Dyadobacter pollutisoli: one gene and its partner. The protein of the gene in region 2 interacts with the protein of the main gene of each other region in a pairwise test. Links are inferred from orthologs where the notes say so. Each region holds a gene or a part of one and is shown on either strand. Other genes may lie near its edges. The genes, in order: tsaE and rlmB.

Region 1 (6,595 bases), 280 kb from region 2 along the record:
CTTGAATTGTTCCTTGATCAGCTTTTTGGGACCATCGAGCACTTTTTTGGCTTTATGAATCAATGCAATGTTATCGCAAAGCTCCTCCACGGTTTCCATCCTGTGGGTCGAAAATATGATAGTACTGCCCTTTTGCTTCAATTCCAGGATCTCATCGCGGATCAGATTGGCATTGATAGGGTCAAATCCTGAAAACGGTTCGTCGAGAATGATCAGGTCGGGCTCGTGAAGCACGGTGGACACAAACTGGACCTTTTGCTGCATTCCTTTCGAAAGATCGGACACACTTTTGTCCCACCAGGTTTTAATGTCAAATTTGACAAACCAGGTTTTCAGTTTATCCATCGCCTCTTTTTGGGACAATCCTTTGAGCTGGGCGAGATATAGCAACTGCTCCCCCACTTTCATTTTTTTATAAAGCCCCCTTTCCTCCGGCAAATAGCCGATCCTGGAAATGTGACTGGAATTCAAAAGCTGGCCGTCAAACAAAATCTCTCCTTTGTCTGGCCCGGTGATCTGGTTGATGATCCTGATGAGTGAGGTTTTTCCGGCACCGTTTGGGCCTAGCAAACCGAAAATACTGCCTTTGGGAATTGAAATACTTACATCGTCGAGGGCAATGTGGTTGGAATACTCTTTTGTAACATTCCGGACTTCTATAATATTCATAGGGATGAAGGATCGGTGAATATGCACCAAATATGCAAAGTATAAGCGGCTCGATTAAAGTTACAAGTATGAAAGCGTAATTTGACGGATTAATGGTAAAAATAAAAAGCGGGCGGATATCCGCTCGCTTTTTTCAATAAAACTAATGTAGGAATGTCTCCTAGATGTATTTTTCCCGAATCTGGAACAAAACCCAAAAGCCGATCAGACCGCTGATAATGAAACCCACGATTTGAAATTGGATCAGGTTACTTACCAAGCCGACCAGTACTGCATAATACAACAGGTTCCAGCCAGCTCTCTTACGTGCTTTCAATGGAGTGAAGGCCATCAGGTACATGATCAATGTGATCACACCCAGGGCAACGCCCACGTAAAAAGTAGCTCCCAGGCCCGCAGCAGCTCCGCCCATTCCAAAGATCGCTCCACCCAAACCGAATGCGGTAAGCAAGGCAAAAATACCAAGGACAGAAAAGAACAGCATAATGTATGGGCCGTACTTCACTAAAAACTCCTTCACTTCCTCAGAGAAGGGGGGAAACTTTTGAAGAAAAATGGGTTCCAGTTCTTTTTCAAGAAGTAGTTTTGATTCCATAAAGAGGGATGTTTAAGCTGAAAGTCAATTATTTATTTGATAAATCTAAAAATAATTTTTTGATTCAGACGTCAAATTTTCTCCCTCCTGCCCGATTTGTTTATTAATCGGTTCTCCTCCCCTTTTTAGTCTGGGAAATTATGCTCTTTCGGCCGATTAATCCTCTGGATATGGGACAAATACAAACCCCGAGAAATCGCCCAGCAGCGCAAAAAGGCAGCAGAATTCGTCCGGATTTTTGTAGTTCTCGGTGAATAACAAAACCGATTCTTCACCAATGAGCTTGCGGTCCACAAACTCCTGCATATAAGATGCCCGATAAGAATAAAGGTTCGTCAATTCCGTCCTATCAATCAGCATCGCACCAAGTTCCAGGTCGTTATTAGTCACGACAAAAATCGGGTTTTCTGAAAATCCCCTTTTTCTGATCTGGTACGACGCTTCTTTCAGCTGGTCAGCAACTTTGATAAAATCCTGCGATATGTAACCCATCAGCTTTTGATTCAATTCCGGAGAATTGGCATCATCCATCAAGGTATTTTCATTACTATTATTAATCATATACTTCGGCCTTCGGCAGTCAGCCATCGGCTATTTATTTTAGTTTTTTGGTCAAAATATCAATGATAGTCAATCAATGATCGGCGTTCAGTATCGCAAAAAAGCCGACTGCCGATAGCCGATAGCCGACTGCCCCAATCACATTCTCGCCGCAAGCAGCAACGTCAGATCCTTGTACCGCATATTAAAGCTACGTGCGATGTGCGAATTGGTGAGCGTGCCTTTGTGACAATACACTCCCTTCATAAACCACCGATTCGCGTAAATCATTTCCTCAATACCTCCAATTGTTCCTGTTTGTAATAAAAACGGCAAAAATACATTGCTCAGGGCAGTACTGGCCGTGTGCGCAACCCTCGAAGGAATGTTGGGAACACAATAGTGGATCACATCATTGTATTTGAATGTCGGGTTCTTGTGGGAAGTCATCCTCGAAGTTTCAAACGATCCTCCCTGATCGATACTTACATCAATGATCACAGAACCCGGCTTCATTTTTGACACCATTTCACGCGTTACCACCAATGGACTGATCCCGTTTTCGGCACGCATCGTGCCTATGACCACGTCAGCCCTTGCAATAGCCTCGGCCAATGTGTCGGAATCGATAATAGAAGTATATAAATTCTGCCCGATCGAATATTTAAGCCTCTGCAAACGGTAAATATGTTTGTCAAAAACTTTAATGTCAGCACCGACGCTGATTGCCGCGCGGGTTGCGTACTCCGCAACAGTACCAGCACCGAGAATGACGATTTTCGTTGGCGGTACACCGGTGATCCCTCCGAGGATAATGCCTCGTCCGCCATTGGGTGTCGACAAATATTCGGCGGCGATCAATAACACGGTACTCCCGGCGATTTCGCCCATAGCCCTAATAATGGGCTTTCCTCCTACCTTGTCCTCGATCAGCTCGTAACCTATACCAGTAATTTTATGCTCATTCAGTTTTTCAAAATATTGCTTTTCCAATGCTGGCAAATTCAATGCCGAGATCAGGGTCGTACCAGACTTAATGTAGCTAAATTCCTCTTCGACCAGCGGTTCCACTTTGAGAATTAAATTGGCCTGATAAACCTCCTTGGCACTCTGGACTATTTTTGCACCCGCCTCGCTGTATTCATGATCAGAAAGGTTAGAGCCTTTTCCCGCATCCTTTTCCACCCATACCTCATGCCCGTTCCTGACCAGGATACCTACCGCGTCCGGGGTGAGGGCAATGCGGTTTTCCTGCAAAGAAACCTCCCTCGGCAAGCCTATATGCAACGAATTTTGATCTTTTTTAACAGCCAGTAACGATTCTTGCGGATATAGTACCGATTGCTTGGCCAGCTCTTCGAAACCGGTAATCTGAGGTTGCGCCATGGAATAGCAAAAAAATGAAAGTGAAAACGTAATTAACTGCCAGTAACCTCTTATACCTTTTTTACTTCTAATATTCTCATACCACTTTCGTCGGCCGATAAATGCAGCATCAAATACTGCATTGGCCACAAGGACTCAATTTTTCCCGGCCACTCCACAAAACAAAAGCTACCTGAATCAAAATATTCTTCCACTCCCATATCCAGCGCTTCGGCCTCATCCTTAATCCTGTAAAAATCAAAGTGATAGATTACTTCTCTATCCGATTCATACTCATTGACCAGCGAAAAAGTGGGACTCTGAACATGGGTTGTGACGCCCAAATGTCGGCAAAGCGCTTTGATCAGTGTTGTTTTCCCGGCCCCCATGTGCCCTTCAAACAACCAAACCGGCCTGTCTTTACCAATTTGGAGCAGTTGAGACGAAACCGCTTGCAGCTCATCCAGCTCTTTAAAATGTATGGTGGTAGGCTCTGCGATCATGTTACAAAAATACACAATTTGGAAAAACTCACTGCAATTTTATCCATTCGCTCTCCCTGTCCCGGCGTTAAAAAATAAAACCGGAAGCCTGTATGAAGCTCCCGGTTTCTATCGATCAGTGAATCAGCGCACTACACTTTCCATTCTTTACGCATCTCGCGACCGAGCAGTTTATTTGCCTCTTTATCGTCAAATTTCTCCTTCTCCGCGTCCCATTTGAGTGAGCGCTGCAACTGGTAGGTAATGTTACCAATATTGCAAACCGACGCCGTCCGATGCCCTGTTTCCACATCACAAATGGGCGGTTTCCTTGTCTTTATCGCGTTTAAAAAATCTTTATAATGATTCGTACTGACATACACCTTATAATCCCCTTCCTGAAAAACCTTGTCTTTCAATGGTTCGGGAGTGGTACGCAACTCGCCTCGTGCCACAAAAACTTCTCCATCTGATCCCACAAAATGGCAATGCGGTTTCCCTTCCATCGGCCGGTGAATGACCTCTACGCCGTTGGCATATTTGTAAACCAATCCCTTCCCCGGTTCCGAATAAATGAGTTCCGTTGGGCCGCTGCTGTCCATACCCAGGCCCCACTGGGCGATATCGAACATATGTGCACCCCAGTCAGTCATTCCGCCCCCGCCAAACTCCGTATAATCGCGCCACTTTGGCCAGAATGTGGCATCCATAGCTGGTGCCAGCACATTGTTATAGGGCCGGCTCGTGACATTAGGTCCCATCCACATATCCCAGTTTAACCCGGAAGGAGCAGCTTCCTGCTGCAAGTCCCATACTTTCGGTGGCCCACCCACATTCACATATACTTTTTGAATCTTACCAATAGCACCGCTACGTACCAGCTGCACAGCCTGTGTGAATTCTTTGGATGAACGCTGCATACTTCCCGTCTGAAAAACGCGATTATTTTTCCGGGTAGCATCCACCATTGCTCGTCCTTCCTTTACGGTCAGCGATAACGGCTTTTCGCAGTAAATGTCTTTACCCGCCTGCGCCGCTCTAACTGCCATCGCAGCATGCCAGTGATCGGGCGATGCGATTACGACGGCATCAATGTCTTTTCGCGAAAGCAGCTCGCGGAAATCAGTGATCCCTACTGCGGATTTATAATTATTTTGGCCCAGCTTTTCGGCATACCATTTGTTTGTGACATTCAAAAATGAGTCCAGTTTGACGGCATATACATCCGAAGCAGCTACGATCTGGGTTTCCATAGTATCCAGGAAACGATTGCGCAACCCGCTGCTCTGACGGCCGCATCCGATAAAACCCAGAGCAACCTTGTCACTCGGCGCAGTATAACCTTTACCCAAAACATGCCTTGGAACAATCATAAAAGAAGAAACGACCGCTCCTGCTTTCAGGAAATCCCGACGTTGCATACGTTCAACATTCATATAATTTGAAAGAAAAGTCCAACAAAATTTTAACAAAAAAGATGAAAACTCATGTTTCTACTGAATTAGATCGTATATCTGCATTCTCGTTTCTAATTACCATGCAAACCTTGTAAGCTGGTGATTTTAAATGCTCCTAAACACTTAAAATATGCTACGAATTTCACTGTTTCTGTCCGTCATTTTCATCGGCAGTGCTGCTGCTCAGGTCACACAGCGTAATATTTTGTCCAAACAGTATTCTCCGGAAACCATCGCGCAGGCTTTGGTCCCAAGGGAAAACTGGGCACCCTACCCCAAAACGCCCGAAGAATGGAAAAAGCAGGTCGATCAAAAAGACTTGGACGCTATCATTCAGAGCGGCGAAGAGGCGCTGGCTAAGCCGATACCCGCCGTTACGGCTTCGTTGCTGCTTGATTACGTCCGTAGCGGTGACCGAGAAAGGCACAGTACCGCCTCTTTTGGGCGAAGAAACCAGCTGATGAGCCTGATTTTGGCTGAAAGTATCGAAGGAAAAGGCAGGTTCACCGAAGCAATCGTCAATCTGGTCTGGGCGATTTGTGAGGAAACTTATTGGGGCGTACCGGCGCATTTGGGCGTTCAAAAAGCAAAGAATGGCCTGCCCGACGCAGAAGATCCCACGGTAGATCTGTTTACAGCTGAAACCGCCGGCGTACTCGCATTGACGGACTATTTTATTGGCGAACAGCTCGACAAGATTTCCCCACTCATTCGCCGCAGGATTTATCAGGAAACTACTAGAAAGGTTTTCGAACCCATCAAACAAACCAACCGATACGGATACCTGAGCAAGACGAGCCCTGTCAACAACTGGAATCCGTGGATCGTTTCCAACCTGCTCATTGCGGATCTTTTATTGGAACAGGATAGCAAGAAAAGAATCGACTACGCCTACAATTATATGGTATTCCTTGATTCCTATTTCAACAGCCTGGGCGATGATGGCGGCTGCGACGAAGGTCCCAGTTACTGGTTCGCAGCAGGGGCCAGTGCTTACGACTGTCTTGAAATTCTGGAAAAAGCGACGAATGGCAAGGTTAATGTATACAAAGACCCGCTCATTCAGAAAATGGCAGCCTATGTTTATAAGGTTCACATTGCAGATGATTACTTCGTCAATTTTGCAGACGCTGATCCCAAGTTGAAACCTGACGGATTGATGCTGTACCGGTTTGGTAAAGCTGTGGGAGATCCCGATCTGGTGTCTTTTGGAGAATGGGCATATGAAAAATTCGGCAGCGGAATAGGCAACGGTGGATTTCACAGACCTAGAAAAGTCGAAAATTTATTGACCATTAAAAAGATCACAGGCGAACCAAAAAAACAATTTGACCCTGTCAAAAATGCATGGTTGTCAGACATTGAAGTCATGACCGCCCGATCTTCCAATGGTCTGTACCTGGCTACACATGCTGGCCACAATGCTGAAAGTCACAATCATAATGATGTTGGTGATTTCATTGTCTATGCTGACGGTGAGCCCATTA
Region 2 (6,795 bases):
GTGGCCAGAGTATTGAGCGAGATCAGGCATTTTTTCATTCGAAGTTTCCAATGAAACAAATTGTTCCTGGTTGCACGAAATGATCACTTTTTTACAAAACAATGAAAGCTGATCGTACAGATGATCGTGCTGGGGCTTGTCGTAATAAACAAGCGTGCTTTTATCGGTACCCATGCGGGCACTGTTGCCTCCACAAATCACAAGTCCGTACATGTCCATTGTTTTTAGGTTTATGCCCGCCCGTTTTCTACTATAAACCAAATATGCGTAACTTCCTTTTATGGAACAGGGGGATGTCAAAATTTTAAAAAAGAAACCTATTTATCCGGTCAGCTCGGAGTTGCGGAAATACCTGCGTTTTTACCAGCGGGATGCGCGACTTCCGGTAGGTTATCATGATCTGCTCAATTTCTACGAGTCTTTTCCGGTGATTGACAAAAACGGGAAGGATACGCTTTGGGAAAGCCCGCTATACCCGCCCCATGAAATAGATCGGCTGCATTCCGGCCTGAAAAAAGCCTATGCAATGTTGAAAGCATCAGGTAACCTTCGGATCGTTGAGCACAAATATATTGACCGTATTGACTACTGCAAGTTTGGAAATTCCAATCCATTCCGGATCAAGATAGTGAACCGGCTCAATGATATTTATGATTATTTCTATGTCAAAAAGGCTGATGCTTCACGAATTTATGGCCTGGAACTGGAAGAAATTTTTTCCCCGAACCAGGTCAATTACCTGGTGGATGGAGAAACACTCATTGAGGAACATATAGCAGGGATACCGGGCGACGAATTCGCGAGATCGCGTTTGCGCCACACTGATTACAATCCGATCCGTATTGCAAAAGAGTTTGTTAAATTCAATGAGCGGTGCATGATCACATTACTCGGCGATATGCGGTCGTACAATTTCGTCATGCAGATCACACCTGATTTTGATGATTTTCAATTTCGGCTCAGAGCCATTGATTTTGATCAGCAGTTCTATGAAGGCAACATAAAAGTGTATATGCCACAATTTTTCAAGGAAAATAGGCCGTACGTAGAGCTGGCCATGGAGTACCTGACGGACAAAACGGTGTTGCAATATCAGCAGGAAGAGCAGTCGTCTATTATGTACCAGGCAAGAAGTGAAAGGTACCGTTTAAAAGAGTTGAGAGATGTTTCTATCAAGGATAAAATTTCAACTGTTGACAACATTCACCAGCTGCGCGAAGGGCTTTTCAAACATTACGCCGATCCGCATTACCATAAATGTGAGAGCATGACAGACATTATTGAGCTTAATATCAAGAATGTGATCAGGCAGGTGAATGCTTAGCGTTGTTGTACTTTAAGGTGATAGTGGCGATAATTAACTACCTTTGCGGAACCTGACGGTCAATGTTTGCTGTTCAGGATTTTCAACTTAAATAAAATCGGAAGGCATTCAACCTTCGCTGATTACCGCAATGAGTAAACACGGACGCATTTTAGTCGCCATGAGTGGCGGCATCGACAGCTCGCTCGCAGCTGTTATGTTACACGAACAAGGTTACGAGGTCATCGGAATGACCATGAAAACCTGGGATTACGCCAGCAGCGGCGGTACCAAAAAAGAAACCGGCTGCTGTTCACTCGATTCCATCAATGACGCCCGCAATATTGCCGTCGAACTAGGCTTCCCACATTACATTCTGGATATTCGTGCAGAGTTTGGCGATTACGTAATCGATCACTTTACAGGCGAATACCTCGAAGGCCGCACGCCAAATCCTTGCGTTTTGTGCAATACGCACATTAAATGGGACGCGCTGTTAAAACGTGCTGACCGCCTGGATTGCGAATTCATCGCGACCGGACATTACGCCAATATGCAGTTTAGCAACGGCCGCCATTATGTTTCCAAAGGCATTGACAGCTGGAAAGATCAAAGTTATGTGCTTTGGGGCGTTTCTCAGGAAAGCCTGGCCCGTACCAAGCTGCCTTTGGGTTACCTGCACAAATCCGAAATCCGTGATATGGCGCGTCAAAGAGGCTTTATCGATCTTGTAAACAAATCGGAAAGCTATGAAATATGCTTTGTGCCTGATAATGACTACCGTGGATTCCTTAAAAGACGTATTCCAGGGCTGGAAGCAGAGGTAGCAGGCGGGAATTTCGTTTTTGAAGATGGTACCATTGTTGGCAAACACGAGGGATACCCATTTTATACAGTAGGTCAGCGTAAAGGTTTGGGAATTGCTTTGGGCAAACCCGCTTTTGTAACTGAGATCAGAAAAGAAACGAATGAAGTAGTTCTCGGAGACTTGCCGGACTTGTTCCGCGATGGAATGCACGTCGGCAAATTGAACCTGCAAAAATATGCATCACTGGAAAAACCCCTCGAAACGGTAACGAAAGTACGTTACAAACACGATGGGACGCCAGCATTGATCGAACAAACCGAGCCGGATAGAATAGTAGCCAAATTCCACGACGGCGTCAATGGTATCGCACCGGGACAGGCTGCTGTGTTTTATGAAGGAGATGATGTAGTCGGCGGCGGCTGGATTATGAAAAGCTTCCGCCAGTAGTCATAAGACATTACGCTAAGCTTGTAATTCAACGCTAGGCATTGTTAACCTAACTCAATAGTTCCTCTGTATTGTTTCATTAACAACTGAACTTACAGATGGATTTGAATCTCTTGCGCCGAATAGCCAAGGAACGTTTAAGGGAGGATTTGGTTGCGAAAGGTGTCGGTATATACCGTAAGGAGCTTGGAGCAGAGATTAGGTTTAGCATGGTTGGCGTTAAGGAATGCATTAACCAGCCATTCTGCCTATATGTCGACAAGATCAATTTACTCATTGATGGGCTGGAAGAGGCATTGGCCAATGCCTTGCATCTTGGTTTTACAGATTATCAGACGCATCCAAAATCCCACGTCTTGGGGTATCATTATTTCGAAACGAAAATAGGCGGGGAAACCGCCTATTTTAATATTCAGGTAACTGTCCAAAAACAGTATTTCCTCTATTCGATTACTGAAAAACTGCATTGGGAGACCCCCAAATAAAAAAACACCCGACGTGCTTAGAGGAGTTGCAATCCAATGCCGGTTCAGGTGTTATGCAAATATAAACAATTTCTTTAATAAAAATCCTTAATATCAGATTTTTAATCGCTGCCTAACAGCCTCATAAAGTACGATCGAGCTCGCTACGGACACATTGAGGGATTCAACCTGACCACTCAGCGGAATTTTCGCACCGCTATCAGCCAGGTGAATGAATTCCTGTGAAATCCCATCTTCTTCCGAGCCCATGATGATCACCGTGGGAATTGAAAAGTCTATCTCGTAAAGTGATTTCTCTGTTTTTTCTGTACAAGCGATGATTTGTAGACCGCTGTTTCGTAGATAAAGCAATGTCTCGTACAAGTTTGGCTCACGGCAAACAGGCAGGAAGTTCAATGCACCTGAAGAAGTCTTCATAGCATCCGCATTGATCTGGGCCCCACCTTTGGTAGGAACGATCAATGCTTGAACGCCTGCACATTCTGCCGTCCTGGCGATGGCTCCAAAGTTGCGTACATCGGTAATCCTGTCCAGAAGCAGCAATAATGGCGTTTTTCCTTCTTCAAATACCTGCGTAAGCACGTTGTGCAATGGCATGTATTGAATAGGTGACACAAATGCAATCACTCCCTGGTGGTTCTTGCGAGTTACCCGGTTCAGTTTTTCAACCGGTACCCGCTGGAAAGGAATGTCAAGTTCTTTGGCCAGTTTTTCAATTTCTGAAAGACCAAACTCTCTCTGAATGAATAGTCGTTCTATTTCTTTGCCCGAACGCATTGTTTCGAGTACAGACTGCGTACCAAAAACCATGTCGGCCTGGGACTGTCTTGGGGCGGGTTTTCTTACCGTATACTTCCGTTTCTCCATGCTTCTACTACTGGATACCAAATCGGCTGGTATTCGGCATAGCGAACCAGTTCATAATGATCATCCACAAATTGATTGTTTCTTCGATTAAAAGTAAAATTTACATTCTGCGCATTACCTCGCTGATCGTAGGTCCAAACCTCGCGATCTTTGCTGCGCTGCACTTTGTCCGGAGGGCCTAACACGATATATATCATGCCCTTATCCGTTTTCCAACCTTCTTTATAGGTTGTAAAAAGTTGATTGGCTTCTTCTACGCGGCTATAAAATGAACGGATCGACTGCTGGGCCAAAGGCGCATTGCCATTCATCAGCGTGAGCCAGTATTTGTCCAATGCCTTTTTATAGTCCTCTGCCTTTTTAATTTCGTTGATCTCGTTATTAGTACTCATGTAAAGCAGCGGGCCCAGCAAAAGCTGTGGTCGCGTCACTTTTGGAAAGCGCTCATTTACAACCAGTATGCCCAATCCTTCCGACTGAGTAGTATCAGCGAATACATTATAAAGTCCTTCTTTGTCAAAATGAAGCGGCTCGTTGGTGTTAATTGTGAATGAGCTATCCACTTCCAGGGACTTGCTGATCGTTTTTGGCGCAACGTTCATGGGTGAACCTGCTGCCTCAAAATCATGGTTGTAATAAAATACATGAAGCTGATCACTTCCTTCGCCAACTTTTCTCAGGGTGAACGCTTCGTTGGCATTCACATAATGACGCTGCAAAGGCTGTGCACTTGTAGCGGTGTAAAGCCCGTATGTCTGGCTTACTGAAAGTTTTTTGAATTTGATTGTGAGGTCATTCAATACTTTTTTCAATGTCCCAGTCTGACTGATTTCACTTAAAAGAACCCCGTAGTCTTTGTTGGGGCTTTTAATGTCGTATGCGATGACGATCTTATCCCCAACCCTTGACACATTGGATGAATCGAGTTTGACATTTCCGTAACCAAGCCTGTCCCTCGTTCCGTAGTCTGAATAAATGACGTAGTTCAGGTTGTAGATTTTGGTGAATTCGGCAACCGATATCGGGTTTTTACCTTTGAAAGCATCCACATAAAGGTAAACTTTCGTTTGGGTAGTGTCCTTTAACAAATACTTGCTTTGAATGGCAATCAGTGAAAGTTCCTCGTTAATCGGTGCAGATTGCTGCTCCGATGGCCTTACCTGCGCTTCCGGCAGTTGCTTCATTGACTTATTGGAAGACGCGCAGCCTGCGATCACCAACACCGATAAAATATAGACGTAAAAGCTTAAAGTAGTTCTCATGTACATGTTTTCATCATTTGTCAAATAACGAACGAACGGGCAAAATTACCCAATAAAACGGTAAGAAAATTTTTATTCTGATTTCTTACTGTTCCGGTTGGCGGTTTTGATCTGTTCTTCAATGGAATCCCACTGATCGTCAGTTACTTCTTTCAGGAAATTGAACTGCCCGGCCGCCAGTACTTCGCCTCCGTCCAGTGTAATCACTTCGCCGGTCATGTACGCCGAAAAATCTGACATTAAGTAGGCCGCTAGGTTAGCCAGTTCCTGATGATCACCCACCCGCTCCAACGGGATTCGGCTCTCAAAAGAGAACTTTTTGGATAGTTCTTCCGGAAAAAGCCGCTCCCATGCCCCTTTGGTAGGGAATGGCCCTGGAGCAATGGCATTGAGGCGTATGCCATGGTCTGCCCACTCAAAAGCGAGCGATTTTGTCATGGCCAGCACGCCCGCTTTGGCCATAGCGGAAGGTACTACCCAGCCAGAGCCCGTCCACGCATAGGTGGTGGAGATGTTGAGAACCGTACCTTTGATATTGTTTTCAATCCAGTATTTGCCAACAGCCAGCGTAAAATAGTAAGTTCCGCGGAGCACAATGTCCACCACCACATCCACAGCTTTGTAGGATAGTCTTTCGGTAGGGCTTATGAAATTTCCCGCCGAATTGTTCACCAGGCCATCTATACGTCCGAATTTTTCAATGGTACCAGCGATGACATTTTCGATTTGCTCCGGTTTTCTTACGTCACATGCCACGCATAGCACATTTCCGCCAACAGTCACTTCGAGTTCGCGGGCGGTCGCTTCCAACACTTCGAGGCGGCGGCTGCACAGGACGATATTGGCCCCTAGTTTAAGAAAATAAGCTGCCATAGATTTTCCTAATCCCGTACCGCCTCCTGTTACAATGATCGTTTTATTATTCAGAGCCCCGTCGCGGAGCATTCCTTCCGTATAAGTCATCAGATTTGAATATTAAGGATGTGGTTAAAGGTAAAGTTTTATCTAAAAATGTTATATTTTGACAATAAAATAAAAAAAGGAAACATGGGCCAGGTTAAGGAAATCATGAACCAGTTGGCAGCGCTGGGAAGCGAGCAAACCTTGAAAACTTTTCGGAATCATGGTGGTCAGGAACCCATGTATGGCGTTAAGATCGGGGATATGAAGCCAATTTTGAAAAAGCACAAAAACAACCACCAGTTAGCGCTCGAACTGTACAAAACCGGTAATTCGGATGCGATGTACCTGGCGGGATTGATGACAAAGCCTTCATTGCTTACTCCGGAAGTGCTGGACGAATGGATTGAAGGTGCATCCTGGCATATGATCAGTGAATATACTGTCGCCTGGAATGCTGCTGAAAGTAATTACGGATTTGAAATGGCCCGTAAATGGATTGAATCAGACAAGGAGTTGGTTGCGGATGCTGGCTGGTCCACGCTGGGCTGCCTGATGGCATTGACGCCGGATGAAAATATTGATGAAAAGGAAATTGACCGGCTGCTGGACAGGGTTGAAAGAGAGATCCACGTAGCACCAAACCGGGTGAGATACGTAATGAACGGATTTGTGATCGCAGTAGGATCCTATTACAAGCCACTTGCCGACAAAGCTATGACC

The links.
Region 1: the proteins of rlmB (region 2) and tsaE interact in binary tests that used the Escherichia coli proteins (3 or more experiments, as listed by UniProt). The link is inferred for Dyadobacter pollutisoli from one-to-one orthologs.

What each region holds. Positions count from the first base shown.
Region 1 is NZ_CP112998.1:4,578,413-4,585,007, forward strand. What follows is about bases 1,957-4,756. They hold tsaE (tRNA (adenosine(37)-N6)-threonylcarbamoyltransferase complex ATPase subunit type 1 TsaE), read right to left. Parts: upstream 3,673-4,756; coding sequence 3,241-3,672; downstream 1,957-3,240. Other genes in these bases: ON006_RS18765 (alanine dehydrogenase), read right to left, coding at 1,964-3,190; ON006_RS18775 (Gfo/Idh/MocA family protein), read right to left, coding at 3,804-4,756. In the rest of the region: ON006_RS18750 (ABC transporter ATP-binding protein), read right to left, coding at 1-669; ON006_RS18755 (hypothetical protein), read right to left, coding at 830-1,264; ON006_RS18760 (hypothetical protein), read right to left, coding at 1,421-1,825; more of ON006_RS18775, read right to left, coding at 4,757-5,087; ON006_RS18780 (heparinase II/III domain-containing protein), read left to right, coding at 5,239-6,595. UniProt on the Escherichia coli protein: Required for the formation of a threonylcarbamoyl group on adenosine at position 37 (t(6)A37) in tRNAs that read codons beginning with adenine.
Region 2 is NZ_CP112998.1:4,302,211-4,309,005, reverse strand. What follows is about bases 2,024-5,023. They hold rlmB (23S rRNA (guanosine(2251)-2'-O)-methyltransferase RlmB), read right to left. Parts: upstream 3,911-5,023; coding sequence 3,137-3,910; downstream 2,024-3,136. Other genes in these bases: ON006_RS17605 (GWxTD domain-containing protein), read right to left, coding at 3,886-5,023; ON006_RS17615 (LPD3 domain-containing protein), read left to right, coding at 2,657-3,043; mnmA (tRNA 2-thiouridine(34) synthase MnmA), read left to right, coding at 2,024-2,558. In the rest of the region: mobA (molybdenum cofactor guanylyltransferase), read right to left, coding at 1-219; ON006_RS17625 (hypothetical protein), read left to right, coding at 281-1,324; more of mnmA, read left to right, coding at 1,455-2,023; more of ON006_RS17605, read right to left, coding at 5,024-5,094; ON006_RS17600 (SDR family oxidoreductase), read right to left, coding at 5,245-6,135; ON006_RS17595 (DNA alkylation repair protein), read left to right, coding at 6,184-6,795. UniProt on the Escherichia coli protein: Specifically methylates the ribose of guanosine 2251 in 23S rRNA.